2 regions of the Eubacterium sp. 1001713B170207_170306_E7 genome follow, and region 1 is predicted to be linked to the other one. Evidence: riboswitches for the same ligand, from Rfam matches in the RefSeq annotation. Region 1 holds a riboswitch; the other holds the start of a gene.
What was found. A riboswitch is a leader RNA that binds a small molecule or an ion and turns the genes downstream of it on or off. The one in region 1 is predicted to bind thiamine pyrophosphate.
Positions count from the first base shown of each region.

Region 2: it holds a riboswitch for thiamine pyrophosphate, as region 1 does, so the genes downstream of both, thiC (phosphomethylpyrimidine synthase ThiC) here and thiW (energy coupling factor transporter S component ThiW) in region 1, are expected to answer to the same signal.

Region 1 is NZ_JADMVE010000001.1:924,663-939,474, forward strand. It holds gene I2B62_RS04560 (DUF445 family protein) at 1-90, shown strand, start outside; gene I2B62_RS04565 (FUSC family protein) at 267-2,033, shown strand; TPP riboswitch at 2,065-2,173, shown strand; gene thiW (energy coupling factor transporter S component ThiW) at 2,226-2,747, shown strand; gene I2B62_RS04575 (metal-dependent transcriptional regulator) at 2,824-3,189, opposite strand; gene I2B62_RS04580 (TetR/AcrR family transcriptional regulator) at 3,342-4,022, opposite strand; gene I2B62_RS04585 (DUF3795 domain-containing protein) at 4,249-4,812, opposite strand; gene I2B62_RS04590 (GNAT family N-acetyltransferase) at 4,847-5,332, opposite strand; gene asrC (sulfite reductase subunit C) at 5,420-6,463, opposite strand; gene asrB (anaerobic sulfite reductase subunit AsrB) at 6,481-7,272, opposite strand; gene asrA (anaerobic sulfite reductase subunit AsrA) at 7,274-8,320, opposite strand; gene I2B62_RS04610 (YeiH family protein) at 8,357-9,391, opposite strand; gene I2B62_RS04615 (LysR family transcriptional regulator) at 9,536-10,447, shown strand; gene I2B62_RS04620 (hypothetical protein) at 10,525-10,725, shown strand; gene I2B62_RS04625 (histidine kinase) at 10,771-12,036, opposite strand; gene I2B62_RS04630 (HAD hydrolase family protein) at 12,094-13,419, opposite strand; gene I2B62_RS04635 (hypothetical protein) at 13,528-14,154, opposite strand; gene I2B62_RS04640 (NAD(P)H-dependent oxidoreductase) at 14,151-14,666, opposite strand; gene I2B62_RS04645 (flavodoxin domain-containing protein) at 14,734-14,812, opposite strand, start outside.
Region 2 is NZ_JADMVE010000001.1:41,413-56,224, reverse strand. It holds gene gadC (glutamate:gamma-aminobutyrate antiporter) at 1-955, shown strand, start outside; gene I2B62_RS00275 (2-hydroxyacid dehydrogenase) at 973-2,010, shown strand; gene I2B62_RS00270 (SpoIIE family protein phosphatase) at 2,123-3,841, shown strand; gene I2B62_RS00265 (FUSC family protein) at 3,883-5,844, opposite strand; gene I2B62_RS00260 (metal-sensing transcriptional repressor) at 5,994-6,281, opposite strand; gene I2B62_RS00255 (MATE family efflux transporter) at 6,318-7,646, opposite strand; gene thiD (bifunctional hydroxymethylpyrimidine kinase/phosphomethylpyrimidine kinase) at 7,749-8,534, opposite strand; gene thiE (thiamine phosphate synthase) at 8,527-9,180, opposite strand; gene thiM (hydroxyethylthiazole kinase) at 9,279-10,124, opposite strand; gene thiC (phosphomethylpyrimidine synthase ThiC) at 10,198-11,532, opposite strand; TPP riboswitch at 11,591-11,691, opposite strand; gene I2B62_RS00230 (manganese efflux pump) at 11,750-12,364, opposite strand; gene I2B62_RS00225 (hypothetical protein) at 12,735-13,589, opposite strand; gene I2B62_RS00220 (Ig-like domain-containing protein) at 13,722-14,291, shown strand; gene I2B62_RS00215 (gamma-glutamyl-gamma-aminobutyrate hydrolase family protein) at 14,331-14,812, opposite strand, start outside.

The sequences.
Region 1 (14,812 bases):
CTGAGCATCATGAAAAAAGAACTAAACGCCATTATATGGCTCGGCGGTCTGTTGGGTATGATTATGGGCTTAATTATGAATTTCTTCTAAAAGCAATAAAAACGATTCTGAAAATGGTCAGAATCGTTTTTTATTGCTTTATTTTTTCTCAAAAGGGTATTTTAAAAGAAAAACCTTAAGGAGTGATCTCAATTATAAAAGCCATCAAAAATTTCTTTAAAGCATTGCCGAAAGCCTTACCCGCCATCGTTTTCGGTTTGTTACTTATGGGGTCTGTTATTCTGCTCTTCGGCCGGAGCAACGCGGTTATCGCTCTTGTTTTTCTTTTATACACCCAGACAATGGTTAAAAACTGCCTGTCCATTGTTAATATGCTGCTTGACGCCCTGTGGCTGGTTGGTTACGCCATTTTAGGAACTCTGGTTTCTATGCATTTTGCCACATTGATTATTTTTGGTTTTATACTGATTTTTTTCCTGATCTATGCCGATGCCAATGAGTTTCTAAAAACAAATTACTATATTCCCGGCATGGCCTTTATCCTTATGCAGATCAGCCCGGGAACACTGGCAGCACTTCCGATTCGTATTCTGGCCCTTCTTTACTGCCTGGCTGTCTGTACCGGAATAACGCTTCTGCTGCAAAAACGGCAAAAAACACCAGCCGTTGATCCTCTTATACAGGAAGCGCTCGCCTGCGCAGGAACTGGATTTAAATTATTGGGCCAAAAAATCAAAAAGGAAGATGAAGCAATCGATAAAAAGCTGGACGCCCTTTCCCAGAAGCTGAGCAGCAATATTTATCCCGCTGTTTTCAGACAAATGGGGTTGATGAACGGCAGACAGAAATATACTTATGGTTTAATGCTCTGCCTCGAACAACTGGGACAAGTACTCCAGGCTATCGGCGCAGCTTCACAAGAGCTTCCCACCAGTGATCAGGCTCAATTCTCTGTTTTGGGGGATCGAATGGAAAAAGCAGAAGATCCCCAATTATTAGCAGCTGATCTGCAGGCATTTCTAAAAAGGCCATCCCTAACCGAAAATCGCCTGAATCGGGAGCTTCTGTTGATTCTTGAGACACTTCGGGACCGTCTGCTGGATGACAGTCACCGCACAGATCTTAACACTTCCATTAAAGAGGGGCTTCGTTACAAGTCCTTCAGCCTGCGCCGCCGGTTCAGTCTCGATTTTTTTCAGATGCGTTTCGCACTGCAGACCGCTGTGATTGTCACTGCCTGTACTGCTGTCGCACACTATATTCCGTATTGGTTCAATATTCCGCTCAATGAGTGGCATGGCTACTGGATACCGCTTATGGGGTATTTATCTGCCAGTATCTATATCCGCGACACACTGAGAAAAGCAGCCTTTAAGGTTACAGGCACCATTCTGGGAATGATTTTCTTTGTTCTTGTTACACAGTATATCCCAGCGTCCATCCGCCTGCCGCTTACCGTCGCTATTGGTCTGGTTTTTATGCTGACCATAAAAAGCTCGATTGTCAGTACCATGATCAGTACACAAATGACCTCCGTTATGTTTTTGCCACAACTGGGCGTCATGGACCTGGTATTATTCCGGGTTTTCTGTGTTATTGGAGGTGTCTCCATCGCAGTACTTGGAGGAATCTTTATCTTCAGAACACGCAAACAGGACGTCTTTCGATATGAGCTCACCAGCCTTTTTAAATCGGATTTGTTTATTCTCTATAATCTGTGGAATCTTGCAGAAAAGCAGGAAGCCGGTCCTTTGCTTTATGAGAACCTTCTGAACCTCCACCTGGTCGGCGGACAGCTGGAAAGTTTATCAGGGCAGCAGAAGCTTGTTCCAGCAAAGGTCTTTGAAAAAATAATGAATAAAAACCGGCACTTTTTGGCAGTGGCTGTTCATCTAAGCATGTACTTGAGTGTAAAGGGAATCTCTCCAAAGCAATGGCAGCACGTAAAAGATGAAATTCATGAAGCTGGCGAAACGCTTCAAAAAACTTTTGATACAACCAAGAACAACACAGAAAAAAGCAGTCAGGGTTGAATCCTTTCTCAAAAACAGCTATAATAAAACGGAATCAAACATGGGGAGCTTGCTGCAGCGGGCTGAGAGGAGGCTATGTCGCTTCGACCCACAACCTGATTTGGATAATGCCAACGCAGGGACAGTATCGCATTTTGGGGGTATGCCGCCGCGTGGGCCTATCCCATTTTTGTTTATCTGGAGGCTTCTAACATGGAAAAAAATCATGTGCGGAAATTGACAATGGCAGGGATTCTTATCGCAGTAGGTGTCGTCTGCTCTCCCTTTAGTATTCCTCTTGGAGCGGCACGGTGTTTTCCTGTTCAGCATATGGTTAATATTCTCTCCGCGGTGTTCCTTGGTCCCTTTTATGGTGTTTCAATGGCTTTTATTACGAGTCTTATACGAGTGATGCTTGGAACCGGCAGTCTGCTGGCATTTCCCGGCAGCATGTGTGGTGCTTTGATTTGCGGACTGGTTTTTCGTTACACTAAAAAGCTGACACTAACTTATCTGGGTGAGCTTTTTGGAACCAGTATCCTTGGCGCCCTCGCAGCGTACCCGGTTGCGACAATGGTCATGGGAAAAGAGGCGGCTTTATTCGCTTATGTCGTCCCCTTCTTTATCAGCTGTATCGGCGGCGTGGTCTTGGGCGCTGTTTTAGTGACGGCTGTTCAGAAGACCGGTGTTATGAAGCATCTTTTAGATAATAAAACAGACATCACATTGCGGTGAAACCCGTCATTTCGCTGCACACGCTGTTATTGCAGAACTTTATACCTGTTGCCGGGACCTGTAAAGGTCTCTTTTTTTATACACTCACCTCTTTTTCCTTGAGCGCTTCAAAAGTTTCCAGGCTTAGAACATGCTCCAAACGGCAGGCATCCCGCTCAGCTGTCTTGGCCGATATGCCAAGAAAATAAACCAGGAAGTCGCGAATACGTAAATACCTTTCGTAAATATTCAAAGCTTCTTTAAGCCCCATTTCCGTTAAACAGACATTGTTGTTTTCCACTCTCACCAGTTTATTCGCTTCTAAAAGCTTAACCATATAGCTGACGCTGGCTTTTGTAAAGCCAAGAAAATCTGCAATATCCGTTTTTCTTACCTTGTCGAGCCTTTGATGAAGAACCAGAATTGCCTTAAGATAATTCTCGCCCGCTGAATAATTTGTCATGGACATTCTCTCCTCATTACTATATTTGAGTGAATTCATTCACTTATAGAATAACCCAGCTTCTTTTTATTGTCAAGAAAAAAATGAATGCATTCACTCGTCAAAAAAACAAAAAACCACTCAGTTTTTACCAAGTGGTTCCTCAAGATTTTTTATTCTCTTTTATTCCAAGCTAAGAGGCGTTCAGGATCATCTATTTTCAAAAGATCGACCAGCATTTTTCGAATAAAAATAACGAAGTGATGAATATAATCTTCAATATTTTCAGCCGGAATCTCTTCATGAAAGGTATGCAGCATGCCAAAAACAATAAATCTTGTAGTGGTCTCTAGGTTCTCACAGTGAAACTCACCCTCCTGAATTCCCTGTTCCATAACCGGAATCAGATTTTCGACCATTTTGGCTGCAACCTTGTCAATTCGGCTGGTTCTTATCTCAGTCGTTTCGTGATAATTAGCCTCAAATTCTTTATGCCTCAGCGTATAATCAAAAAGATCCTTGATAAAGTAATTGAGTTTATCAACCGCAGACATACCGGGTTCCATTGGTATCTGGGTCTGCTGGAGGGATTCGCTGGCATAAAGCTCGCAGGCGGCCTCAAAAATCTCTGTTTTGGATTTAAAATAACGGTAGCATAATCCTACAGACACATTCATCTGCGCAGCGATATCCTGAATGGTTGTGTTCTCAAAACCTTTTTTAGAGAACAGCAAAAAGGCCGTTCGGATAATTTCCTGCCGCCGCTCCATTGGTTTTTTGGATATACGTGGCCGTGTCGGGCTGTTTGGCGCGTTTCCTCTATGATTATGCGTATGGTTTCGACGTTGTGACATAATAAGCCTCCGGTAATATCAGTGAATAAATTCATTATTGCCGACTTGCACGACTTTGTCAAGATTTTTGACTGCCGCTATTTTATCTTATCGATCAGGTTAAATAAAGATCGTATTTCTCTTATTTGTGGTATAATGCTCTCATTGCAGCTGTATTTTCGATCTTTGGCCTGTTTTATAATAAAGGGCGTGGAAAAGGCGCCTTTGTTTTCCTTTGACTGCAAATCTATTTGGTTTTTTCCACTTTCTGTTTATTCAGTTTTATTGATATGCCTCTGTTTTCTGCCATGGTCTGAAAGAGCTGTACTGCCTGCCGGGCTTTTTCCTTGAGCGCTCCCTCTGGATTAATTTCATCTTTTATTTGCGTCAGCACAAGCTTTATGTCCTCAAGCTCTAAAAGATTCACAGCAGGACAGAAAAAGGTTTTCCGTCTGCCGTCGTTATAATGCGTTAAAAGGCAGCTCAAAATTTCGATTTTTTCGTTCAGCATTGTCTTGTAGCTTTCCAGGCCTTCCTGCTCAGCCCTTTGAAAGTCCTTTAAGACATGACGATAGGTAATAAAGCTGTCATAAGGATTCAATGTCTCATATCGCTCGCAGGGATAGCTGCTGCATTGAAAGCAAAATTCAATATGATCATGCTCCTGGCTGCATCTTTTTACCGCACAGGAGTGATGACCTTTGCCGCCGCAGCCTGGGCAGCCGGCTCCCTCTACGTGGTACATCGGGCACAGCCCGCAGTTAAGACCGCACAGAGAAAACTGCGGATATACCCGTTCGTTTTTTTTCATTAAATTTTCTCCTTAGGCTTTTTCTCAGGCCGGCTCATATTCCAGCACCGTTTAAATTCTCAGCTGTTTCGGTGTCAACCCTGTATATTCTGGAAGAACCTCCCCAGGGATGGTAGCCGGTTCCGATGTATTCGTAGCCATAGCGTTCGTAAAAACCAACATGATCAGTACAGATATAAACATAAGAATAACCGGCCTTTCCAGCATCTTCACGCGCGCGTTCGAGCAGACGGGCGGCGTAAGCATTCCCTCTGTAGGATGCTTCAATATAAAGAGCGCACACCCAGGGCCATAGATCCATTCGGCTTACAAAATCGTTGGTAATCAAACCGGCTCCGCCGATAATCGTATCGCCGTCCAGCAGAAGATACCAACGTGGCAGTGGTGATTCTGTTGTAAGCCCATGGACAATACAATCCTCATATATCATTTTGTTAGCATCTGTTCCCCACCGATTTTGAAAAAAATCAATGGCGGCCTGTGTATAGATGGGCTCTTCCCTTAATGATATGACCTTCATGCCTCTACCTCCTGTTTATCAATTACCCCTATCTTAACATAGAAAAGGGCCCGGAACAAACACCCGTGCCTCTTATCTTCGTATTTTTTATCTGGATTCCTGCGGACCAGCGTGCTTGTGCTGGGACAATGGCATTACGTGTATATTGCTTCGCTGCTCGTTTTCTGCCCAGTAAATGTCATCCGCAACCTTTGCCTCAGGATTAAAGGTGACGCCTTCAAAAATATGCTTGATAAATTCTTTATAGCCCACACGGTCAATAAGATGCCCGCCATGAAGATACTCTGGTTTATAATCCAGCGCCCAGGCCGAAAACTTCTGCCAGTTGGCAAACATTCCCAAGACGACATCCTCGGTTACCCAGTTCATAAAAAGCTTTCCTGAGCGGGGACTCTGCTTGCCGGTACGGCCACCCAGGGTAACACGGTATAATTTTTGAGGATCTCTTGTCCAAGCGCTAGTAGGACAGATCAGTGTGCACTCTCCACATCCGACGCAGCAGCAGGCGTCTTTATCTATCTTCCCGTCTTTATTGAGCGTAAGCACACCGGTAGCGTGGCTCTGACAGGCATCTACGCAGGAGCCACAGCCTATACACCGGTCATAGTCATAGATCTGCTTATTAACACCCATAATGCCAAAATCATTAAAATTAGCTTTTACGCAGTCGTTGGGGCATCCCGCAACAGCGACCTTTATATGATAATGGGATGGAAAGATCAGCTTTTCAATTTTCTTTGCAAGCTCATAGGTATTGGCGTTTCCTTTTATACAGTGCGTGTTTCCAATACACGCCATAACATTACGCGCCCCAATGGTGGGGTAACCATAATTATCCGATTCCATTTCGCAATCACAGATTTTTATATCAACCTCTTCAATATAAGCCTGGATATAGCGATTGACCTCTGGAATATTGTCATATTTGACACCCGGGATATCCAGGGTCTGGCGGGTTCCCATATGAAAGGAGCCATTTCCCCAGCGCTCGCAGATTTCTGCCACTGCCTTAAGATGCTTCGCCTCGATAACCGCACCGGGCACGCGCATCTGCAGCATAAATTCGCCGGGTACCTTAGATTGCCTGAAACAGTTTGTCCGTACTTTTTTCACATCAATATCATGGTTCATCTTTGCCTCTCCTTTCACTAATCCACCAGGTACTTGGCCTGCGAATAATTGAATACCGGGCCATCCAGACAAACATAGACCTCGTCAATCCGGCAGTGCCCACATTTTCCTACTGCGCAGGACATACGGCGTTCGAAGGAAAGCCAGATTTTCTCATCCGGCACACTGTTTTTGACACACTCAATGCCTGTAAATTTCATCATTGGCGGCGGCCCTACAAGCACCACCGCATAATTGCCGTTAAATTCAGAAAAAGGCACCTGCGAGACAAACTCTGTCACAAAACCCTTATGCCAGCCATCTATTTTTTCGTTATCGAGGGTATAAAGGGTCGAAAAGGATTGACGCCAGCTTTCCAATTCCTGGCGAAAAACAATTCCCGCTTCATTTTTAAACCCGCAGATCAAGTTCACGCTCTCAACATAATCTGGATTTTCCATAAAAAAATGAAGCATGCTGCGGACCGGTGCCAGACCAGTTCCACCTGTAATAACGACCATATGCTTTCCTTTAAACTGTTCAACCGGCCAGCCATTGCCATAAGCGCCGCGGAGGAACAGCTCATCACCTGGCTGTTTTTCAAAGATTTCATCGGTAACCTTTCCCACAGAGCGTATCGTGAAGTCCAGCCAGCCATCACCAAAAGAACTCACGGAAATGGGAGCTTCACCGATTTTGGGAAGCGAGAGCTGAAAAAACTGCCCATGCCTGGGCAGAATATCGGTTTCTACCCTAAAGGTATACTCATGTTGGCTTTCCTGTTTGATATTTATGATTTTACAGGCCTGCGGCTGCATAATATTTACCATTTTAACGTACCTCCTGTGCTTTTGCTTCAATTTGTATCTCATCAATAGCCTGGGACATCTTGTTAACTGTAGCTGTGATGGAAATAAATTCTGGACAGCGGCTGATACAGCGCCCGCAGCCTACACACATATGGTAGTCCTTAAACCGTGCCTTATAATCGTGAAATTTGTGCAGCACCTTATAGCGCATGCGGTCACCGGCGGTTGGCCTGAAGGACATGCCCCCAGCCATATCGGTAAAGCCACTGATCTGACAGGAGGCAGCGGTACGCTTCCTTTCTCCGACATTCGTATTTTCATTGTAGATAACATCGGTTGTTGTAAAACAAGTGCAAGTACTGCAGGCTATCGTACATGCGCCGCAGGAAACGCAGCGCTTGTCAAATTCCTTCCACATGGGATGTACCTTCAGCTTTGACAAAACCTCCCGGTCATTAATCTCTGGTACTTCAAGCATCAGCTCATTTTCTTGGATAAATTCAGGTTTAAAATCACAGAGCGTGCAGCTCTCAAAATAAGGGGTCAGCTCCTCATCTTTGATTTCGAGGCTCAGGGTATTCTCTTCTGCACGCACAGCAGCAGAATAATCCTCTGTTTTGTTAGTCCCCATGCTCACACAGAAACAGGTATCCCATCCTTTTGCACATTCCATCAGAACAATTTTCACGTTCTCATTCATACGCTTATAGTAGCTGTCCTCAAATCCGCCATTTTGAAGATAAATTTTTTCCTGATGATACTTCGCATGAACATCGCAGGGACGCATAAAAATCAGCAGCTTTTTTGAACTTCCCCGACTTTCCATGAACGCATCCTCTGTAAAGTAGAACAACGATTCTGAAATAGGCGTTAATACCTCCTTGGCAGAAAAATCGGATTTTTCGTTGAATTCAATTTCCTCGACGCAGCTTACCTTATCGTAACGGATAATATCGGTATCCGAATATCGTCCTTTTCCGATAAAACGCTTAGGCGCCCAGATTTCATACTCTTTGTTCAGCGTGTCAAAAATACGGTTTGTCTCAGAAAAACTCAATGTATAACTCACTTTGAAAACCTCCTTGATTCAAAGAAATTTAACTTTTTACCATATTCCCAGAAAATGCTGCATCGCCAGGCTGACAAAGGTAATACCGATCCAGCAGCAAAGTCCCAGAAAAATTGGTTTTGCACCGGTTTTTACCAGTTTGACGATATTTGTGTTTAAGCCGATGGCGGCCATGGCAAGAACAATAAAAAACTTACTCAGCTCCTTGAGCGGGGTGAAAAATTCTATGGGAATACCGAAGAAGGAGGTCATTACTGTTGTAATGACCGAGGCCAGTATGAAGAACAGAATAAAAAACGGAAAGACTTGTTTAAAGCTTACCTTGCTGCCCTCGGCTTCCTCCTCCTTCCGTGTTCTCCAGAATGCCAGTACCAGTGTAATGGGGATAATAGCCAGGGTTCTTGTCAGCTTGACCGTAACAGCCTTATCCAAGGTAGCTGTCCCCAGCTGATACATGCTGTCCCAGGTAGCAGCAGCGGCGGTAACGGACGAGGTATCATTAATGGCTGTACCGGCGAACACACCAAAGGCTCCGCCATCAGTGGTTGAAAAGCCCAACATGGTGCCAAAGGCCGGAAAGAGAACTGCTGCCAGTACATTAAACAGAAAAATAACCGAAATGGCCTGAGCAACCTCTTCGTCATTGGCCTCAATTACCGGTGCAGTGGCCGCAATGGCAGACCCTCCGCAGATTGATGAGCCTACACCTACCAGCGTCGATATGTTTCCTGGTATCTTCAACGCCTTGTGCAGTACAAAGGCAAGGATCAGAGAGGTGGAAATTGTAGCGATGATGATGGGCAGAGACTGACGTCCTGTTTCAAGCACAACAGAAAGATTTAAGCCAAACCCAAGCAGAATAACTGCATACTGCAAAATTTTTTTTGAAACAAAAGTAATACCATCCTGTACGGGCTCTTTATTTTTTATTAAAAGCGTAATAACCATTCCTGCCAGAATTGAAATGACAGGACCTCCAATAACAGGAAACGCCTGCCCGGCAAACCATGCCGGTATGGCAATAACAAGGCAAAGCAGGATGCCTTTCCAGCTTTTCGTGATAAAATTCATATGTCTTTTTCCTCTTTCGTAAAATATGTTTTGGGCTATATTAAAAGGATATCACCTTTTAATGATAATGAAAAATTATTTATCTTTATACTATCATAAAATTATGTTATAGTTGTTTGAGAAAGTATAAGAAAGAAGGCCGAAATGTTAGATTTTAGAATCAATACTTTTTTAACAGTTTGCGAATATATGAATTATACCCGTGCAGCGGAAGCGCTTAACATAACACAGCCTGCTGTTTCACAGCATATTCATTTTATTGAGGAGGATTATGGTGTGCGCCTTTTTGAATTTCACGGCAAAAAGATGGCGCTCACACCTGAAGGTACTGTTTTGCATCACACAGCTTCTGCCATGAAGCATGATGACCTGATTTTGAGGGAACGTTTAAAAAACAGCCACCTCCATATCCGTTCTTTAAATTTTGGAGCAACCCTCACTATCGGTGAGTTTGTGGTAAGCAGTATTCTCTCACGATGTCTGGAGCAGTACCCCAAGGCACAAATTCGTGTCTCGGTGGATAATACCCAGTCCCTGCTCAAACAGCTGGATAATAATGATCTCGATTTTGCACTCATCGAAGGCTATTTTCCCAAAGACAATTACGATTATGCAGTCTACTCTACGGAACGCTTTATCGCCGTACAGAGCACAAAAGCCGAAGCGTTGCCTGACCCCTGCCCCATCGAAGCCCTGTTCTCAAAACCGTTGCTCGTGCGTGAGCCTGGTTCCGGCAGCCGAAACATACTCGAACAATATCTGAAGCTGAACAATTACGCCATTTCGGACTTTTCAAAAGTCATTGAGGTTAACAATGTCAATGCCTTAAAGGAAATGGCCGAAAAAAACTGCGGCATTACCTTTTTATACGAAGTGGCTGCCGGAAGGGAATTAACAGGCGGAACGCTGAAGGAAATTCCAATACACGGATTTGATATTACCCATGATTTTGCGTTTATCTGGAAAAAAGGCAGCATTTTTTCTAGAAATTACCGGGCACTTTCCGATTTTATGTCTGGAAAAAACAAGCGAATTGTTTTGGCGTCAGAGCTTTAAATCTGTTGTTTTTTCGATTAAAAGGGTAAATATAAAAATGTAAGCTTATCAAACCCTGAAACTAACGGAGGATTTTTATGAAAATTATTATTCAATGCAGTGTCTGCGGAAATAAAGTAGAGATTGATGAGAAGCCAAACAGTCTGGTCGATTTTAAAAAGGTTCTTGCGGATCACAAATTTTCCATTGACGAGGTGACGGTGGAAAACAACGCGCTAAAATCTATGATGATCCAATGTAAAAACTGCAACAAGGATCATATTGAATTAACCTTTTAAACTGAGAAAAAAGGCAGTAAGCTGATACATGAGCTTACTGCCTTTTTATTTGTTTTTGGGAATTGTCACCTCCGCTGTGGTTCCCATTCCGGGATGGCTCTCAATACTGAGTGTTCCAGCGCATTGGTAGGCAAGGCGGAAGCGTACATTTTCGATACCGATATGCTGTCTCTCATCCATGGCAAGAGTGACGGGATCAAAGCCCACCCCGTCATCTGACACTTTGATGATATAGCTCTCAGGCGTCTCTATTGTTTCGATCCAGATCGTGCCTCCCCTCTCTTTTTGGCAGATCCCATGCTTAACCGCATTTTCAACCAACGGCTGTACCGTTAAGGAGGGCAGCATAAAATCTGTCGCATTGATCGAATAAATGACTTGTATTTTTTCCTCAAACCGCATCTTTTCCAGTGAAAGATAGGTTTTTATATGATGCAGCTCTTTTTCAAAAAATACCAGGTTTTCCTGCGTAAGGGAATCGAGGTTGCCACGCAGATAATTCGCAAAGGCAATGGTTGCTTCCCCGGCCCTGTCAGGAGCCTCTCTGCACAGCTGGGCAATGGCGGTAAGCGAATTATACAAAAAATGAGGCTGAATCTGGCTCAGCATCATCGTAATACGATTTTGGGTGAGCTCCAGCTCTTTTTCCCGAAGCCGTTTACTTTGCTCTACCTGAATATTAACATAAATAATTAAAAGTGAAATGGTCGTTGCCGGATATGCCAGCGCAAGGCCGTTTCTGAAAATCTGCGCTGCAATGGCCAGAGCCGGTAAAATACCATAGGATAAAAGTGCAAAGGTATCCTTTATGCCAAGCTTCCTGCTATGCTTCAGAATGATTGCCATGTCTAAAAGAATAATAATGATGGGGTATATCTGAGTGATCCAATGCAGCGGGCTTCGCATAAAATAACCCGTTTCACTGAAATAAAAAAGCATATTATTAAACATTGAGATGACTACCAGCAAAATAGCTACAGCGCAGAAAACAGCAATCACCGGAACAATTTTACAGGATATTGCACTCCCCTTCTCATGGATATAGGTAACCATATACGCCGTAAATAAAGCAACGAGAAGATAGCCGAGACTAAATACAAAAAAGTTCGCCGCCTTCATTGCCCCTACCAGCGGGAGATGTCCTCCGCCGATCCAGATAAAAATGTCGCATCCCAAAATAAAAGCATTGACTGCCAGCATGTACAAAAATAAACGGTTAAGCTTTGTGTGCTCTTTACTGGCAATAATACAAATAATCAGCAAAACAGAAATAATGATGCTGAAGCCCTCAAGCGGAATGTTCGTAGCCATTAACAGGCCTCTTCGTTCCATTCTAAATTCCTTTCTGTCTTATACTGGGGGCGTCTTTTAAATACCCTTTTTTCGGTAAAACTTTTTCTCCATCATTTTTACAACCGCATCGCTGTCATTGTTGCTGATGGTCTGAGTTGCCGCCTCTTTTAAAGCGCGTGCCGCATTTTCGACTGCGTATGCGCGGTTAGCGAGCTTAAAGGTCGGCACATTCAGACTTGTGCTGCCAAAAGCTATAATCTGGTCCACCGAAAGGTCCTTTTTCATTTTCAGGATGGCATTCTCCCGGGTGGCCTCAGCACTGTAAATTTCCATAACCGTATAGCCCTCCGCGTCGTGGCTAGGCGTATTGATAATCGCGATGCGTTTACTGATGTCCAAAGCTTCAATTTTTTTGCGAATGCGGTCATTCACTGCTTCCTCATTGACCGAAGTAATGTTAACCGCCTGCTGACCCTGTGGCAGCCCGCTGAAAATGTAATTTTTATGACTTGTACGGCGAAGACGGTGATAAAAGCGCTCCTCAGCCGTATTTTTAAAATCGCCGTAATAAATATGCATGGTCTCATTAATGATGGCGTGTACAAAGCAGTTTCGACCCTCCTCCCGAAAAATGCGCTCAACGGCATCGCTTACCTCGCGGTCCATTGGCAGAGAAAAGGAGTAGGAACGGTCCTGGACATCATAAAGCACAGCGCCGTTCATTGCGATAACCGGCAGATTCAGGTTCAGGTTCTCCAGAATTGGCACCAGTGTTGCCGGAGTGCGGTCTGTGACGATGGTGAACCATTCGCCGTCATCAATCATTCGATTAATATGAAATTCTGCGTAAGAACTTATTTTTCCATCAGAATGCAGCAGGGTATTATCAAGCTCTGAAACAAAAAGCACACTCCGGTTACGGTGAACCGGCAGATGAAAAGCATTGACTGCCAAAGCAACCAGTATGCCGATAAGGGTGTCGATCATACGATAGGAGGCTATGATGTACGGCGCAGTATCGGGCGTCGCGGCAATGGTAGTTCCAAGAAATACGATGCAGGTAAACGCAGAGGCTGATGAATGATTGATCACCAACGTTACATAGATCAGCGGAATCATGCACAGCGCAACAATGGCAAACTGTACAGTAGGCCATGGCACATAGCTCCGCATGAACGTGAGAACCAGCATACCGGCAAGTCCACCGATCAATGTGCCAACGATCCGGTTAATGGCAATCTCTTTGGTATTTGACAGATACGGCTGCATACAGAGTATGGCCGTGATGGTCGAATATATCGGCACGCTCTCAGGCCGTATAAAGGTAATGAGCAGGCATATAAATACCGCCACTGCGGTTTTTACCATTCGCATGCCTACCTTTGGAAATTTATATTTCATTTATGGGCTCCCTTAACAATGATGTGAACAGCATACGGCATTTTAAAGATCCTGTCAAGTCTGCCGCAAAACTAAAAACGCCGGGGCAATCCCGGCGCTGTCAAGTCTTTATTTTTTATAGAGCTCTTTTTTCTTCAACCCGTTTTTCTTGGCCTCTGTAACCCACTGATGGTTCGCGGCTGCTATGTATATTTTTTTTGGAATTTTGGGCGTAACCAGCAGATCCTTTTCAAGCATCTGACCGTTTTTAACGGCCTCTGAAAGCTGAACCAGCCCATCATATACCGGACGCTTAGCTGAAAATTTCCAGGGAGCAGCAGCCATGCCGTGAAGAAAGGGCCCTCCGCCAATGCCAAGTCCTCCGCACCAGGTCAATTTTGCTCTTCGGCAAAAATGCGCTAAAATCTCCAGCGCAAAGCGGTTCTGATGTCCCTCCAGAAATCCAGAATTTACTAACCCGTAGACCCGGATGTCTGCCGGAGAATTCTTAAGCCTCTCTTCAAAATGGGTTAAAAAACGCAAAAAGCTGGCTGGCAGACTGTCCACATACAGTGGAAATGCAAAGACCAGCGCATCGCTGCTGCAAAGATCATCAAAAAAATCATCATCCCACAGGGACATGGACAAAAGCTCTGGCTCGCGCTCTGTTTTGACAAGCGGAATCAGCTCGTTAAGAATATAATTTGAAAAGCTGCCACGTTTTTTAGGGCTTGCATTAACCAGCGTTATCTTCATTCCAGAGCCTCCAATACGTTCTTAACTTCCTCAGGGGTTTTTACCATAATAACACGATAGCCCTGTGTGTTCAGGTTTAAGGCATTGGCTGAAACCAGTCCTCTGAAGGTTTCGGCCTCTTCCTCTGTAACATCCTCTCCATAGCCGATCACAGTCAGCTTAAGTCGGTCGGGATACCGGTCCTCGTGGTGCATTTCATCCCTGCGGATTGTAAAAAAAGGAAGAAGATAGCCTATATTTCGGTCCATCACATTTTTTATGAAGGCGCTGTACCCGCCATACTGTACTTTTGAGATGACGACCAGCTCATCGCAATCTGCGTAAAGCTTTCCGAGATCACCGTATCCATCCTTAAGGATACAGGTTCCCGGTGTTTTTACCCAGCAGCCAAAACAGCCAATACAATGTTTAATCCGATCATCCTCATTGGTAATTACCCGGATGTCTTTAACCGATAACGGGCAGATCGCCCTGAAAGCTTGCGCCGATAAATCTTGTATAATAACTTTCATACTGTTTCCTCTCACGGTTTGAATATGGAAGCATTATAACATATTTACGGTAATGGTGTCCCTTAAATTATGCTTTTAAATCCAATAGCTTCTGGACATAAGCAAGGAGAGGATCAAGGGTACTTCTGTCTTTAAAGTCAGTCTTT
Region 2 (14,812 bases), 880 kb from region 1:
AAAGATCGGCTTTATCGCCGGCATTCTGTTCCCGGTACTGCTGCTTTTTGGGCTGACCGGCGCCTATGTTTCCTCCGGCGGACCGATTCATCTGGAAATGAACCTGCATACCCTGATCCCTGATTTTAAGGATGTGGACGACCTGGTAATCTTTGCCTCCTTTATCCTGTCCTTTATGGGAATTGAGGTTTCTGCCACTCACGTCAATCAGCTGAAAAACCCCAGCCGAAACTACCCCCTGACCATGATCATCTTAGTCGTGCTGGCAATTATTTTAAATACCGTGGGCGGTATTTCTGTCGCGATGGTCGTTCCCGCCCAGGATCTGAGCTACAGCTCCGGAGTGGTACAGACCTTTGAAAATCTGTTCCGCTATTTTAATCCAAACCTGCTCTGGATGGTACGTATACTCGGGGCCATGATTGCCGTCGGCGTTATGGCAGAGGTCAGCTCATGGGTTGTCGGCCCGTCACGGGGACTTTACGTGGCGGCTAAGGATAACCTGCTGCCAAAAGTTTTTAAAAAGACCAACAGGCGCGGCATTCCCACAAATCTGATATTGGGCCAAGGCGTCATTGTCACCATCTGGGCGGCAGTCCTGACCTTTGGCGGCGGCGGAAACAACCTTTCGTTTTTAACCGCCATATCTCTGTCCGTTGTGATTTATCTGATCACTTACTTTTTATTCTTCGGCGCTTACTTTATTCTGCTGTATAAGCATCCCGAGTATAAAAGAGCTTACCAGATCCCTGGCGGACGGCTCGTTAAAACCATTGTTGCTGGCATCGGGCTTCTGATGTCGATCTTCACCTTTGTGGTGACCTTTTTCCCGCCCGATCAGCTGGCCCCTGGCAATGATATGCGCTACGATATGATCCTGGTGATCAGCTTCTTAATCGTACTGACACTCCCCTTCCTGCTCTATCATATTGAGCGGAAAAAACATAAAAACTAAAGAAAGAAGGCACTTAAATGAAAATTGCTTTTTACGATACAAGACCCTACGATAAACTCTGGTTCGATCCCCTTTTGAGAGAGGCGGGCCACGAACCCCGTTATATTGAAAACCGCCTGGATATCCATACACTGGAATATGCCCAGGGGGCTGACGCGATCTGTGTCTTTGTCAATGACAAGGTCACAAAGGAAATCATAGACCGGCTGTCGGAGATGAAAACACACCTTATTCTTCTGCGCAGCGCAGGCTACAACAATGTCGATATGAAAGAAGCCTATGAAAAACACATCCGCATTCTGAGGGTTCCGGCCTACTCCCCGGCTGCCGTGGCAGAGTACGCCGCCTCACTGCTTTTAGCCGTCAACCGCAAAACACACAAAGCCTATGCCCGGACACGCGACTTTAATTTTAATATTGACGGCCTGACCGGCATGGACCTTTATGGGAAAACCGCCGGCGTTATCGGAACCGGCCGCATTGGGCAGATGATGATCGACATTCTGAAGGGCTTTCATATGAACGTGATCGCCTATGATGTTTTTCCAAACGCCAAGCTGGATATCCAGTATGTGCCGCTCGAAGAGCTGATGGAAAAATCCGATATCATCTCGCTTCACTGTCCTCTAACCGAAGAAACCCGTCATATCATCAATGATCAGACCATTGGCATGATGAAGGAAGGCGTTATTTTAATCAATACCTCCCGCGGAGCACTGATCGACACCCAGGCTCTGATTAACGGTATCAACGCCCATAAAATCGGCGGCGTTGGCCTGGATGTCTACGAAGAAGAGGACAGCTACTTTTTTGAAGACTGGTCCAATAAAATCATGGATGACCGTGACCTTGCAAGGATCATTACCTTCCCCAACGTTTTGCTGACCAGCCATCAGGCTTTTTTAACCACAGAGGCGCTGCACCAGATTGCCGCAACGACCCTCGAAAACATAAAAGCCTATGAAGCACACGAATTTACCCCCAATGAAATCTGTTACCAGTGCGAGGAAAAAGGGGACTGCCGCCGCCGGGAAAACCATCAGACCTGTTTCTGAGCCGACAGATGACACAAACTCCGGAGGACAGCTGATATGATTGTCCTTCGGCTTATTGTGTTTTAAATAATCTGTGTTATAATGGGTGGAACTTTCACCAAGGAGATTATCTATGGACAACACAAGCCGGGAGCTATCCATCCCTTTCAAATTAATGATTGCCCTGATCATGGCCTTTGTTTACGCGGCCCTGAATATTCTTCTGGCTGACTTCAGTCTGGTCGAGGTGCCTTATGTGTCCATCCGGCCCCAGCTTATCCTTCCCCTGCTTTCAGGATATCTACTGGGGCCTTTTTATGGTTTTACCGTCGGCTTTCTCGGCAACGCCATGAGCGACATCGTAACCGGCTACGGTATTGAATTTTTGCTGAACTGGAGCATCGCCAATGGACTCTACGGTCTGATCATGGGGTTTTTCCCTAAAACGGAAGATAAAATCCGTACGAACCGGTCCTTTACGATCTTTTTTTTATATATCCTGTTGGTTAATATCGTCCCCGCCGCCTATGCACTGCTAACGCGGGTGGTGGAGCCAGGGGTTGACGCTCTGCAAAAATTTGTCGGTCTGGGACTGCCCATTGTTGTCTCAAACACCCTTGTCTGTACCCTGCTTTTTCCAATCGTTCTGATGTTTCTGAAAAAAATTGAACTGAATTTTGAAATTAAAATCACACTGCTGGTCTATTATTTCTCTCTGATTTCTGTGATGGCGGTTTTTGTGGCGACCATTGCGATCCTGTACAGCATGAATCTGCTCAATACCGACAGCCACACCTTTGCCCTGATTATTTATGATCTGTCCATCATTCCCCTGGTGGCCATTAACCTGATTGGCTTTGGCATCTCCAACGCCATCAGCCAGAAGCTCTTAAACCCGCTGCTTTTAATGACAGAGGACATAAAGCAGATGGATGGGGAAAACTGGAACAAAAAGCTGGATGTCCACACCGGAGACGAACTGGAGGTTCTTGCCACGGCCTTTAATGAGATGATCGACAAAATCAACGATACCATGCGCAAGCTCTGGGCCAACGTTGCAGAAAAAGAACGTCTGGCTGCTGAAAAGGAAAGAAGCTCCACCGAGCTGAGCATTGCCCAGCAGATTCAGACAGCGATGTTACCCGACCCCTTTCCAACCTTTCCTGACCGGTCTGAGTTCAGCATCAGCGGCCGCATGACTCCGGCCAAGGAGATCGGCGGGGATTTCTACGATTTCTTTTTAATGGATGATGACAAGCTTGTTTTTATCATCGCGGATGTATCCGGCAAGGGTGTTCCAGCCGCTCTTTTTATGATGAGCTCTAAGGAACACATCATTGACCAGGTGCTGACAGGTCTGGATGTTGACGAAATCTTTACGCGTGCCAATCACCATTTATACAAAAACACAGCCGAAGGTGTTTTTCTTACCACCTTCCTCGGGATCTTAAACCTGAAAACCGGGATTCTGTCCTTTGTCAACGCCGGGCACAACCCACCGCTTTTAAGACGCCGGAACGAAAGGTTCGAGCCTCTTGACATGAAGCCAGGCTTTGTCATGGCGATTCTGCCCGATGTGCGTTACAAACGCCAGACCCTTAAGCTTAATCCGGGGGACGCGCTCTTTTTATATACCGACGGCGTCACCGAAGCGGTCGATAAAAACGGCGCCTTTTTCCAGGAATACCGCCTGAAAAAAGCACTGAACGACCTGCCTCACTACGATGATCACTCTTCTGAATATATTCTTCACCAGATCCGCGGCTGCCTGTCCGAGTTTACACAGGACGCCGAGCAGCATGATGATATCACCATGCTCTGCCTTAAATTCCGCCGTCCCATGGTCTCTTAAACCAAAACAGACAGGACATTTCTGCCATGTCCTGTCTCAACTTAAAAATCTTGAATATTTTTTTCAATAAAATTAAAAAGCGCCTGGGCCTGTGCTCTTCCGCTGTTTAACAAACGGAGGATATAGCTCCCGTCATCGGTTTGCTTTACATTTTCCGGAACCGGATTTTTTCTTTTCTCTTTTTTAAGACACAGCTGTATTTCCTCAAACCAGATTCCCAGCTGCTGCACTGCTTCTTCTGTCTCACCTTTTTTCTCCGGCTCAATTCCCTGCAGACCGATCAGGTAATACACATCCGCCAGGGCCGTCATCAGCTGACGGTTTTCCGGCAGGAAGCCCTCTACCAGCTGATTGCACGAACCCGAAACCGACGCCTGGTAATCGGCCTCTATCTGGTCGCTGACCAGATAGGATTTCAGGATAATCTCACGAACAACATCCCGGTGCTGTTCTCCCTTCAGCAGTTGTTTTATACGCATAACCATTGCCCGGTCCAATACCACCAAACGGTCCATCTCGATTTTAAACTGATCATAATACCGCATAGGCAGTATGAATTTACTGGCCAGTACAGACACCAGCACCGCCCCCAGTGTAAAGAGCAGCCGCAGCGCCAGAGCGTCGTTAGAGGGCATTGTCAGTGTTGTCTGCGAAAGGGCAAAGCAGGTGGCAAAAACCACAAGGGTAGCGTAATCATCAGCCGCATAAATACAGAAGGCAGCCATGACGGTCAAGACCATATGCTCCGGGTAAGTCGTGAAAACTGAAAAAAGAAAAAAGGCCGCAGCCAGCCCAATGACCGTTCCCTTTATACGGTCAAGGCTTTTACTCACACTCTCGTCATAAAAAGGACGTGTGAGTATATAGGCCGCCAGCGGCAGCCAATAGCCATGTGTCACTGGCAGCAGACCGGATACCAAAAATGTAAAAGTCAAAACCAGTGACAGCCTGACACCGAATCGAAATTTAAAGGACTCAATCGAAAGATGCGCGTAAATACGCCCCAGCATCCTTGATTTCCGCGGGATAACCCACTCCCTGTAAACACCGCTTCCAGCCGCTTCAGAAATCCCCTCCAACGCATTGATCAAAAGGTTTATATCGAGCAGCATGCTGTCATTGATATCTGTTTTATCCATACGACAGTTGTCCGAAAAGGCGATCAGTTCTCCGACAACCTCACGATACTCACGACTGTCAAAGTCTCTGATCAGGTGCTCCAGAACCCTGATCAGCCCTTTAAGATAAGCCCTGTTGGCATCGGTCAGAAGCTCCGGCTTCCTGAAAAAGGTCAGAATCAGGTTTTCCATACGCTGAAAAATCATGACCAGCCTAAAATAGCAGGCCCCTTCGATGGTGGTAAAATAACGAAAGCGTCTTGTTTTATAAATCCGGCCGCATAAATTTTGATTGATTTTTAAAAGCTCCCGCTGCGCTTCCTGCGCCGCTTCACGGTTGTCCAGAACCAAAGCCGAAAAGGACTCTGTAATTTTAATAAAAGCACTTTTTGAAATATCGTGAATCGCTGGTACCGGTTTAAAATGCTTCCAGATCCTTAAGCCGATATAAACCAGAAGAAAAGAATAGACCAGCGCCAGAAGGCGCATGGGAATGTCTGTGAGCTGAATGGGGATAAGCTGCATGAAAACAAAGCTCATACCAAATGGAAAATAACTGCCCGGCGTATACTCGTCAGTCATGAAATAGACAAGCAAAAAAGGAACGGTTAAATTGATCAGGACGGTCATCGCGAGACCCAGGCCCGCGGCAAAGGCACAGAAAGCCAGAAACATGTTAATGCCCAAAGCTTTGAGTATAAGCCACTCCACCCCATCCTCATTTCGTGTTCTGAGAAAAAGAACGGTGACCGGTGACGCAAGCATCGCGTTGGCCGCGCCAAAAAGCAGCTGATTCGAAAAGAAAATGGCTAAAAGAATCAATGCCGGCGGAAACGCTTTGATAAAGTGCTCTTTGATTTTCAGGGCTTTTATGGATTCCCGCATACTGCCTGCCCCCTCTTTGTCCCTGTTTTTAAAATTTCTGCATGAAAAATGAAGACCCGCTTCCCGGCAAAACGCCTATGTCCGTAAACCAAAAGAACATATCCGAAGGTCTTCATTTTTCAGAATAACACAAAATCCTTTAAATATTATTATTTTATGAATTTGTCGATGGCGTCGTTCAATTCCGCCAGAACCTCCAAATCATTTTCCTCCACCGCATCGACCACACAGTGGCTGATATGATCTTTTAAAATCAGCTTTCCGATATTATTGACAGCGGATTTAACGGCGGATATCTGGATCAGAATTTCGCTGCAATCCCTGCCTTCCTCTACCATTCTCTTTACCGATTCCATGTGGCCGATGGCCCTGGACATCCGGTTGAGCACAGCCTTCCGGTTTTCATGCTCATGCTCGTGTTCATGCTTGGCTGCCATTTTATTTCTCCTGTTCACCTTGTTCTTTTACTTGTATTATATAGCAACCATCTGCCATTTACCACCATTAAAACGCCGCAGCAGTAAAAAACCTCGCACTGTAATATCGAGAATATAGGCGGTCCACACCCCCACCAGTCCAAAGCCGCACACAACACCAAGAAAATAACCGACACAGACCCGAATGCCCCAGATCCCAAACAGTGTCAGAAGCATGGGATAGCGCGTGTCGCCAGCCCCCTGTAAAGCGCTTTCAATCACCTGGGTTAAGGCGCTGCAGGGCTGAAAAAGCGCAATCATCCGCAAAACCGTTACCGCAAGCGTCTGCACCTCCGGCGTTTGTGTGAAGGCCGCCGCAAAAAACGGCGCAAAGATGAAGATCACCACGCCCATCAGCACCATGAAAATGGTGGAAAGCGTGTTTGAGGCCAGCGCCATACGGCGGGCCTTCTCCGGGTTGTTTTCTCCAAGTCCAATGCCGACCAGCGTTGCCGCCGCCACCCCAAATCCCATGGAAGGAATATAGGTGTAGTTTTCAATGGTGCCTGCGATATTATGCGCCACATAGGCGTCTGCGCCGATGGACAGGATCATGGCGCCGTATACCAGCTGACCGGCGCGCATGATCAGCTTTTCACCGCCGGCTGGGATACCAATGCGTAAAATTGACCGGAGCATTTCTGCGTCAAGAACCCAGCCCTTAAGCGGCAGCCTTAAAAAACCATTCCCCTTTACCAGGCGCGCTGCCAGCAAAGCCACGCCAAAGACCCGTGACAGCGTAGTCGCCAGCGCCAGCCCCGCAATGCCGAAACCAAGCCTGATGAAAAAAACATTCAAAAAAATATTCAGGACATTGGCGATTCCTGTTGCCACCATAGGGGTAACATTATCCTTTGTGGCCCTCAGGCAGCTGGATAAAACCAGTGACAGGCATAAAAACACAATGGGCACCACCACCACCATATAATATGGTACCGCATAATCCAAAATGCCCTCGCCGGCGCCCGAAACTTTGAGAATAGGCCTGTAAAAGACCAGGTTCATCAAACCGACACTGACGCCAATAAACAGGCTGAGCAAAACCGACTGCTGAAGCGCCCGGTTGCCGCTTTCCATATCGCCGCGCCCCACATATCTGCCGATAACCGCCAGCGTGCCCACACTGACCGCTGTAAAAAGCGCAATAAAGATATTAACAATCAGGTTGGTTACACCGACTGCCGCGATGGCATCGTCTGAAATTTGTCCTGCAAAAAAGGTGTCGACCGTTCCCAGCAGTGTTTGCAGAATGGTCTCCACCACCACGGGCAGCGCCAATACACCAATGACCTTCAGGTCGTTTTTGTTCATTTTCAAATGAAACATGCTGCACCTCCATAACCCCCTATGGGGGTTATTTTCAGTATAGCACCCTTCCACCGATTTTACAAGCAAATTAAGAAAACCCCCTAAGGGGGTTAAATGAAATTAATTTTTCTGCTGATACAAATGGTTCAGTGGTCCGTTTCCTTTTCCAAGGTCAAGGCCATCCAGGATTGCGCCATGCACATAAGCCTTTGCGTTTTTAACCGCGTCCATCATGGTATCGCCCTTTGCCAGATTCGCGGCGATGGCAGAGGACAGCGTGCAGCCTGTACCGTGGGTATTGGGGTTATCCACCTTTTCTTCGGGCAGCCAATAGCCAAAGCCTTCATAATAAAACAAATCATCCGCACGGTCTTCCAAATGCCCGCCCTTTACCAATATTGCGCCTTTATAGTAGCCGGCGATATCGCGGGCGGCACGGATCATGTCATTTTTAGATTTAATGGGAATACCCGATAAAATCTCGGCTTCTGAAATATTCGGGGTGATCAGATCTGCCAGCGGCATCAGGTCGTTAATCAAAACCGACTGGGCTTCTCTGTCAAAAAGGACGTCACCGCTGGTGGCGACCATCACCGGGTCCAGCACAATATTTTCAGGGGTATATTCTCTCAGCTTTTTAGAAATGGCATGAATAATGGCTTCTGAAGAAACCATACCGATCTTTACCGCATCCGGCACAATGTCTGTAAAGACTGCATCCATCTGAGCTTCCACCATTTTTTCAGAAATATCCTCTACTCTGAATACTCCAGTGGTATTCTGCGCCGTTATGGCAGTGATCACACTCATGCCGTAAACACCATAAGCCGCAAAGGTTTTGAGATCTGCCTGTATCCCCGCGCCTCCGCTGCAATCGGAGCCTGCAATTGTCAATGCCTTAATCATTTGATTTCACCATCTTTTCAGATAATTTTCGAATTCTTTGTGCCGCAGCCCGCGTATCCGGCTGGGCAAACACAGCCGAAATCACCGCGACGCCGTCGACATTTGAGCCGGAAAGCGCCAACAGGTTTTCCTCGCTGATACCACCGATGGCCACCACTGGAATTTCCACACGGTCACAAATGCTTTTGAGCGTCTCAAAAGAAACCGCCTTCGCGTCAGTCTTTGTAGACGTTGAAAAAACCGCACCCACACCAAGGTAATCCGCGCCGTCTTTTTCTGCCGCCAAAGCCTGCTCCAGCGTCTGGGCGGACACGCCTAAAATCTTATCTGGGCCGATTTTCTTCCGGGTCTCGGCCACAGCACCATCGCTCTGACCAATGTGGACGCCATCTGCGTCCACCTCCAAAGCGATCTCCACATCATCATTGATCACATAGGGAATGCCCGCTGCCTCTGCCAACGCCTTCAGGCTCCGGGCTTCACTGACAAAATCCTGGCGCGCCATATCCTTTTCCCTGATCTGAAGAAAGGTCGCGCCGCCCTCTATCGCGGCCTGAACCTCTTCCTTAAGGGTACTTTCACCAAGCCACGAACGGTCCGTGACGATATAGAGCAGCATATCTTCTTTTTTTACATTGTTTTTCATAATTCTCCTAATTTGACAATCAAATCTTAGCTTTCACTTTTCCTGTTTGTTTTATACCCGATTGAGATATTTTATAACATTATTTTAGCTTTTTCACCTTACGGAATCAAGGTAATTTTTGCATAGGTTTCGATGGTATTGCCTGTCATGGTGCTCACATTATCCATGATAAAAGTTCTCAGGCTTCCTGTCCCCAGCTGATTATTCGTAACCTGACGTGAAGCCAGCTCGCCCGCAATCCCCATACTGGCCACAGCGCATACCACCGCTTCCAAAACACTGTCTGGGTTGGCTGCCGCATAGGCTGCGGTCATGGCGCTGAGCATACAGCCCGTACCGGTGATCCTGGACATATCCCGGTGTCCGTTTTTTACCACATAAGCTTTTTCCGAATCCGTGATAAGATCCATAGCGCCGGTAATGGCAATGACCGCGCCGGTTCTTTCCGACAGCTCTTTGGCCAGAGCAACGGTCGCGTCCAGGGTTTCATCGGTCACTGTGTCTTTCACATCCGCATCCACGCCCCTTGTTGTGCCGGCTCCGGCATAGACCGTTTTAATTTCCGAGATATTGCCACGGATAACGGAAAAATTCACTTCCTTGAGTAGGCGGTGTGTGGTTTCAGTTCTCAGCTTGGACGCGCCGGCCCCCACGGGGTCCAGTACCACAGGATGTCCCAGCGCATTGGCCTTTTTCCCCGCCGCAATCATGGATTCAACTGTCCGGCTGTTCAGCGTGCCAATATTGATCACTAAAGCGCTGCAAATTGTGGTGATTTCCTCCACCTCTTCTATGTCATCTGCCATGATCGGGGACGAACCCATGGCCAAAAGAATATTCGCACAGTCGTTGACCGTGACATAATTGGTAATATTGTGGACCAGCTGAGGGTTTTTTCGGGTGTTTTCAAAAATATCAACAAAATTTTCGTTTAATCGGATCATCTTTTCTCCTTTAAAATTAAAACGCAGATGCCGGCTGGCCTTTCAAGCCGCGCCAGTCACCTGCGTACGCTGTTTATTTACCGGAAGGGCACTCCTGCGCATCTTCCATAATATCCACATGCTCACCGTTTAAGACCTTGTTCATATTTCTCACTGAGCACATTTTGCCGCACATGGTACAGGTATCCTGATTTTCGGGTGTCGACTCTGCGCGGTAACGCCTTGCCTTTTCGGGGTCAATGGCCAAGTCAAACATCTTATCCCAGTTAAGCTCACGTCTGGCAACTCCCATCTGGTAATCCCAATCCGCGGCTCCCGGCAGTCCTTTGGCGATATCGGCCGCATGGGCCGCAATTTTTGAAGCGATGATGCCTTCCTTAACGTCATCGACATCCGGCAGTCTTAAATGCTCGGCAGGCGTAACATAGCACAGGAAAGAAGCTCCATAGGTTGCTGCAATGGCCCCGCCAATGGCTGAGGTAATGTGGTCGTAACCCGGCGCGATGTCTGTCACCAGAGGTCCCAGCACATAGAAGGGCGCGCCCTTGCAGATGGTCTGCTGGATTTCCATATTGGCCTGAATCTGGTTGAGGGGCATATGGCCTGGTCCCTCAACAATGATCTGGACATTTTTATCCCAGGCGCGCTGTGTCAGTTCTCCAAGGGTTACCAGCTCCGAAATCTGTGAAATATCTCCGGCGTCCGCAATACAGCCCGGACGGCAGGCATCGCCAAGACTGATGGTGACATCGTGTTCCTGGCAGATTTCCAGGATTTCATCATAAAACTCAAAGAATGGGTTTTCATTGCCGGTCATTTCCATCCAGGCAAAAATTAACGATCCCCCGCGGGATACAATGTTCATCAGACGGCCGTTGTTCTTAAAGCGGTCGGCTGTCGAACGGTTGATTCCACAATGCAGCGTCAGAAAATCAACGCCATCCTCTGCGTGCATGCGCACAATGTCAATCCATTCCTGGGACGTAATTTCCTGAAGTGGCTTATTGTAATAAACCACGGCGTCGTAGATCGGCACGGTACCAAGCATGGCCGGACAGCTTTCGGTCAGCCTGCGTCTGAACTTACGCGTATCGCCGAAGGAGCTCAGGTCCATGATGGCCTCTGCGCCCATGTCAACCGCGCTTTTTACCTTTTCCATTTCCACATCCAGATTCAGGCAGTCTCTGGAGGTTCCAAGATTGACATTGATCTTTGTTTTCAACGCGCTGCCGACCCCATAGGGGGTTAAGCAGCGGTGATTTTTATTGGCAGGTATGGCGACCTGTCCCTTTGCCACCAGGCCCATTAAAGTATCTAAGGGCATGTTTTCATATTCCGCGACACGCTTCATCGCTTCGGTTTCAATGCCTCGGCGCGCGGCATCCATTTGAGTTGTGTACAGCTCCATATTTTCTCCTTAACTTTTTCAGTTTTTCAACAAAAAAAGCGCACCCACGGGTACGCTGCTTAGCTCAACTTGTCCTCCCTACGGCGGCGTTACACCGCATCAGGTAAAACGGGTTTAGGATTTAATCCAATCTCAGCAAAAGCTCCCCGGGCATCAACTCATTTGTCTTTCTTATTCTATCCTATGTGCTGAGAAATAACAAGGGGTTTCTTCATATTTACCAAAACATTTCAACGAGGCCTAAGACCACCAGCAAAACACCGGAAACAACGGGCGCGTAATCCCCCAAAAGCGGTCCTACCACACGCCCTCCAAGGCGGGCGCCCGACCATAAGGCGGCAAGACTGATCACAAAGGTACACACTGCCGTTAAGCGGATGCTGACACCGGTAATGCTGGCCGCTATTCCTGTGCCCAGATTGTTAAAAGTCAGCCCAAGTGCAACCACTACAATTTCGCGGTACTGGATATGGGCTTTATCGTGAACCGACGCATCCATTTTTTCTGCCATCTCATTGGTGCTTTTCATGGCATAGGTGCCTGATTTTTTCTCTTTTAAGAGCTTGACACACCCCTGTATGACAAAATAAAAGCCCAGCAGCATAATAATCCCGGCGCCCAGATAATTGCCCATCCGTTCTGGGATATAGCCCGACAGCCACCGGCCAAACAGCATGGCGATGACAGTCCCTGTCGTGGTGATCACCGCCACGATCAGGTTGGAGAGGGCGTCGAGATGAATTTTTTTTATGCCAAAAGCCAGGCCCACAACAATATTGTCAAGGTTGGAGGAAAGGCTGAATAATAAAGCGGATACCATTAAAACAAGCATTTTATCATGCTCCCTGTTTAGTTTTATACGTTCTTTTTATATTATACCTTTTCAGCCCTGTGAATTATCGTTGTCCTCTGGTAAATTTTATCAAAAAACAAAGATACCTGGTACCCCCTTGTACCAGGTATCTAACTCCCCTTCATTTTCCCCATTAAGAAAACGTTCATTCAGATATCATTTCCGAAGATGGTATCCCCCTTGATCCCACCTTATATCCTGCGTTTCAAAAACGTTTTCATTAACTGTCAATAATGATAACATTTCCCTCCATAATTGTCAAGTTATTTTATTAACAAGTTGGCTGTAAAAGCCCCAGAGTCCCACAGAATACAAAAGGAGACGCCGCTTTTCACGACGTCTCTTCTGCTTACTCCTTGGGGCCAGACCCCGAAATATTCAAACTTTCGGAATCCTCCGCTTCCATATTCTCTCTCGACTGTTTCTTCTTGAGCTTTGGCATAAAGCGTTTGACAAAGGTCCCTTTTCCACGGCCTTTGATATAAAACAGGCCAAAAATTGAAAAGACCACCGCGCCGATAAAATTAACAAACAGGTCGGACATGGTATCGATGAGCCCAATGTCAATATAGCCGCCGTAATTCCAGGTCTGTCCGTTAACAACGATGCTCTCAATGGGAATGGTGACCGCGACATTTTTCCCCTCTGGATTAAAGATCACCGAGCTGATGCTCTGGATAATGGTGTCCTTCTGCATATCCGTTTGGAAAAACCAATCGGCGGCAAACTCAAAAAATTCCCAGAGCACGCCGATCGTCATTGAAAAACAAAACGCAAAGACCGCCACAAAAACCGGTGACAGGCTCATACTGAAATTTTCATTTTGATTTAAAATATCAATCAGCGAAAACCCAATCGCTGCCATTAGAAAACCGTTTATGGTGTGCAGCATGGCGTCCCAATGGTCAAAAATCAAATAATATTCCTGAATCTCACCTAAAATTTCTGCTGAAAAGATAAATAATATGATGATAATTTCAAGGGTTGTCGGCATTTCGATGTGGAGCTGCTTGTCCACAAAGCTGGGAATCATAAACAAAATCAATGTCAGAACACACAGAAAAACATTGTTCCAGTTTTGATTCCAGATCTGGGCAATCATCACCGCAACGACTAAAACACGCAGCAATATGTATAAAAAAACCTTACCGCGGCTCTTCTTTGCCGGTTCGCCTTTATTTTTTTTCTTCTTTTCCTTTTTCAAAAACTGGCTCCTTTCTAAAAATTTTCATCGCTTTTCTGAACCATTATAACACAGACACGGGAAAATCGTTTTTTATTTAAGAAATTTGGGTAACTGTAATAATAGCTTATGTAAAATTAAGGAGTCGCTACAATGAAAAATAACTTTTTTAAAACAAATCTCACTCTGATTCTCTCCCTCCTGCTGTTGTCTGGTTTCAGCCCAATTCTGGCCGAAACGCCAGCCGGCGATCCCGCGCTCAATGAAGGGGCTGTGGGCAGTCCCCTGACCCTGACCTCCAGCGTCCCGCAGGACGGCGCCACCGATGTACAGCCCTTTACAGAAATTTCTGTATCCTTTAACCAGAATGTGGTCAACACTGCGGTAAAAGCCGCCAATGAAAAGGCCGTGACCCTCTGGAGTGAGGGCAGGCAGATTGACGCGGACATTGTTCTGTCCGATGATCTCATCGACCCTGAGGACTGGGGAACAATCCGTATTAACCCGAAGGATACCCTGAAGAGCAATCAGGAATACATTATAAAGGTGGATACCCATTTAACCTCCACCACCGGACAGCACCTCCAGGATCCTGTCGAGGTCCATTTTACCACCGTAAAATCAGCGGCCTCCATCACCGGAACTTCCATTGCTGCCGTTGCCGCGATTGTCATTATCGCCGCGGTTATTATCGGCATTCTTTACAAAAGACATAACCGCTAATTCAAAAGGACGCACCCATTGCCGGATGCGTCCTTTTCTTTATGCCTGCTTTTTTGCCGCCTCCACAAAGGCTTTAAACAAATCCCGTTCATAGGCGCGCTTTGGCCACAGAAACTCAGGATGCCACTGAATTGCCAGACCATAGGTCATGTCTGGTATCTCGACAGCCTCTACCAGGCCGTCCTTGGCGCGCGCGGTTGCCTCCAGCTGTGGGGAAAGCTCCGCAATCCCCTGATGATGCATGCTGTTGACACGAATTGTCCGCTCTCCGATAATTTCAAACAGCTTGCTGCCTTCCTGAATTTCGATATCGTGTACCGGGAAGATAAACTCTGTTTTCTGAGAATGCTGTACAGGGCTGGTTTCTTTTCTCTGCGCGATCAGATCCTGATAAAGGGTGCCGCCCAAAGCCACATTAAAAAACTGAAGCCCTCTGCAAACACCGAAAAGGGCTTTGTCCTGTTTCCGGACTTCATCTAGCAGGATCGCTTCCATATAGTCCCGTTCCGGTGAAACCTCAT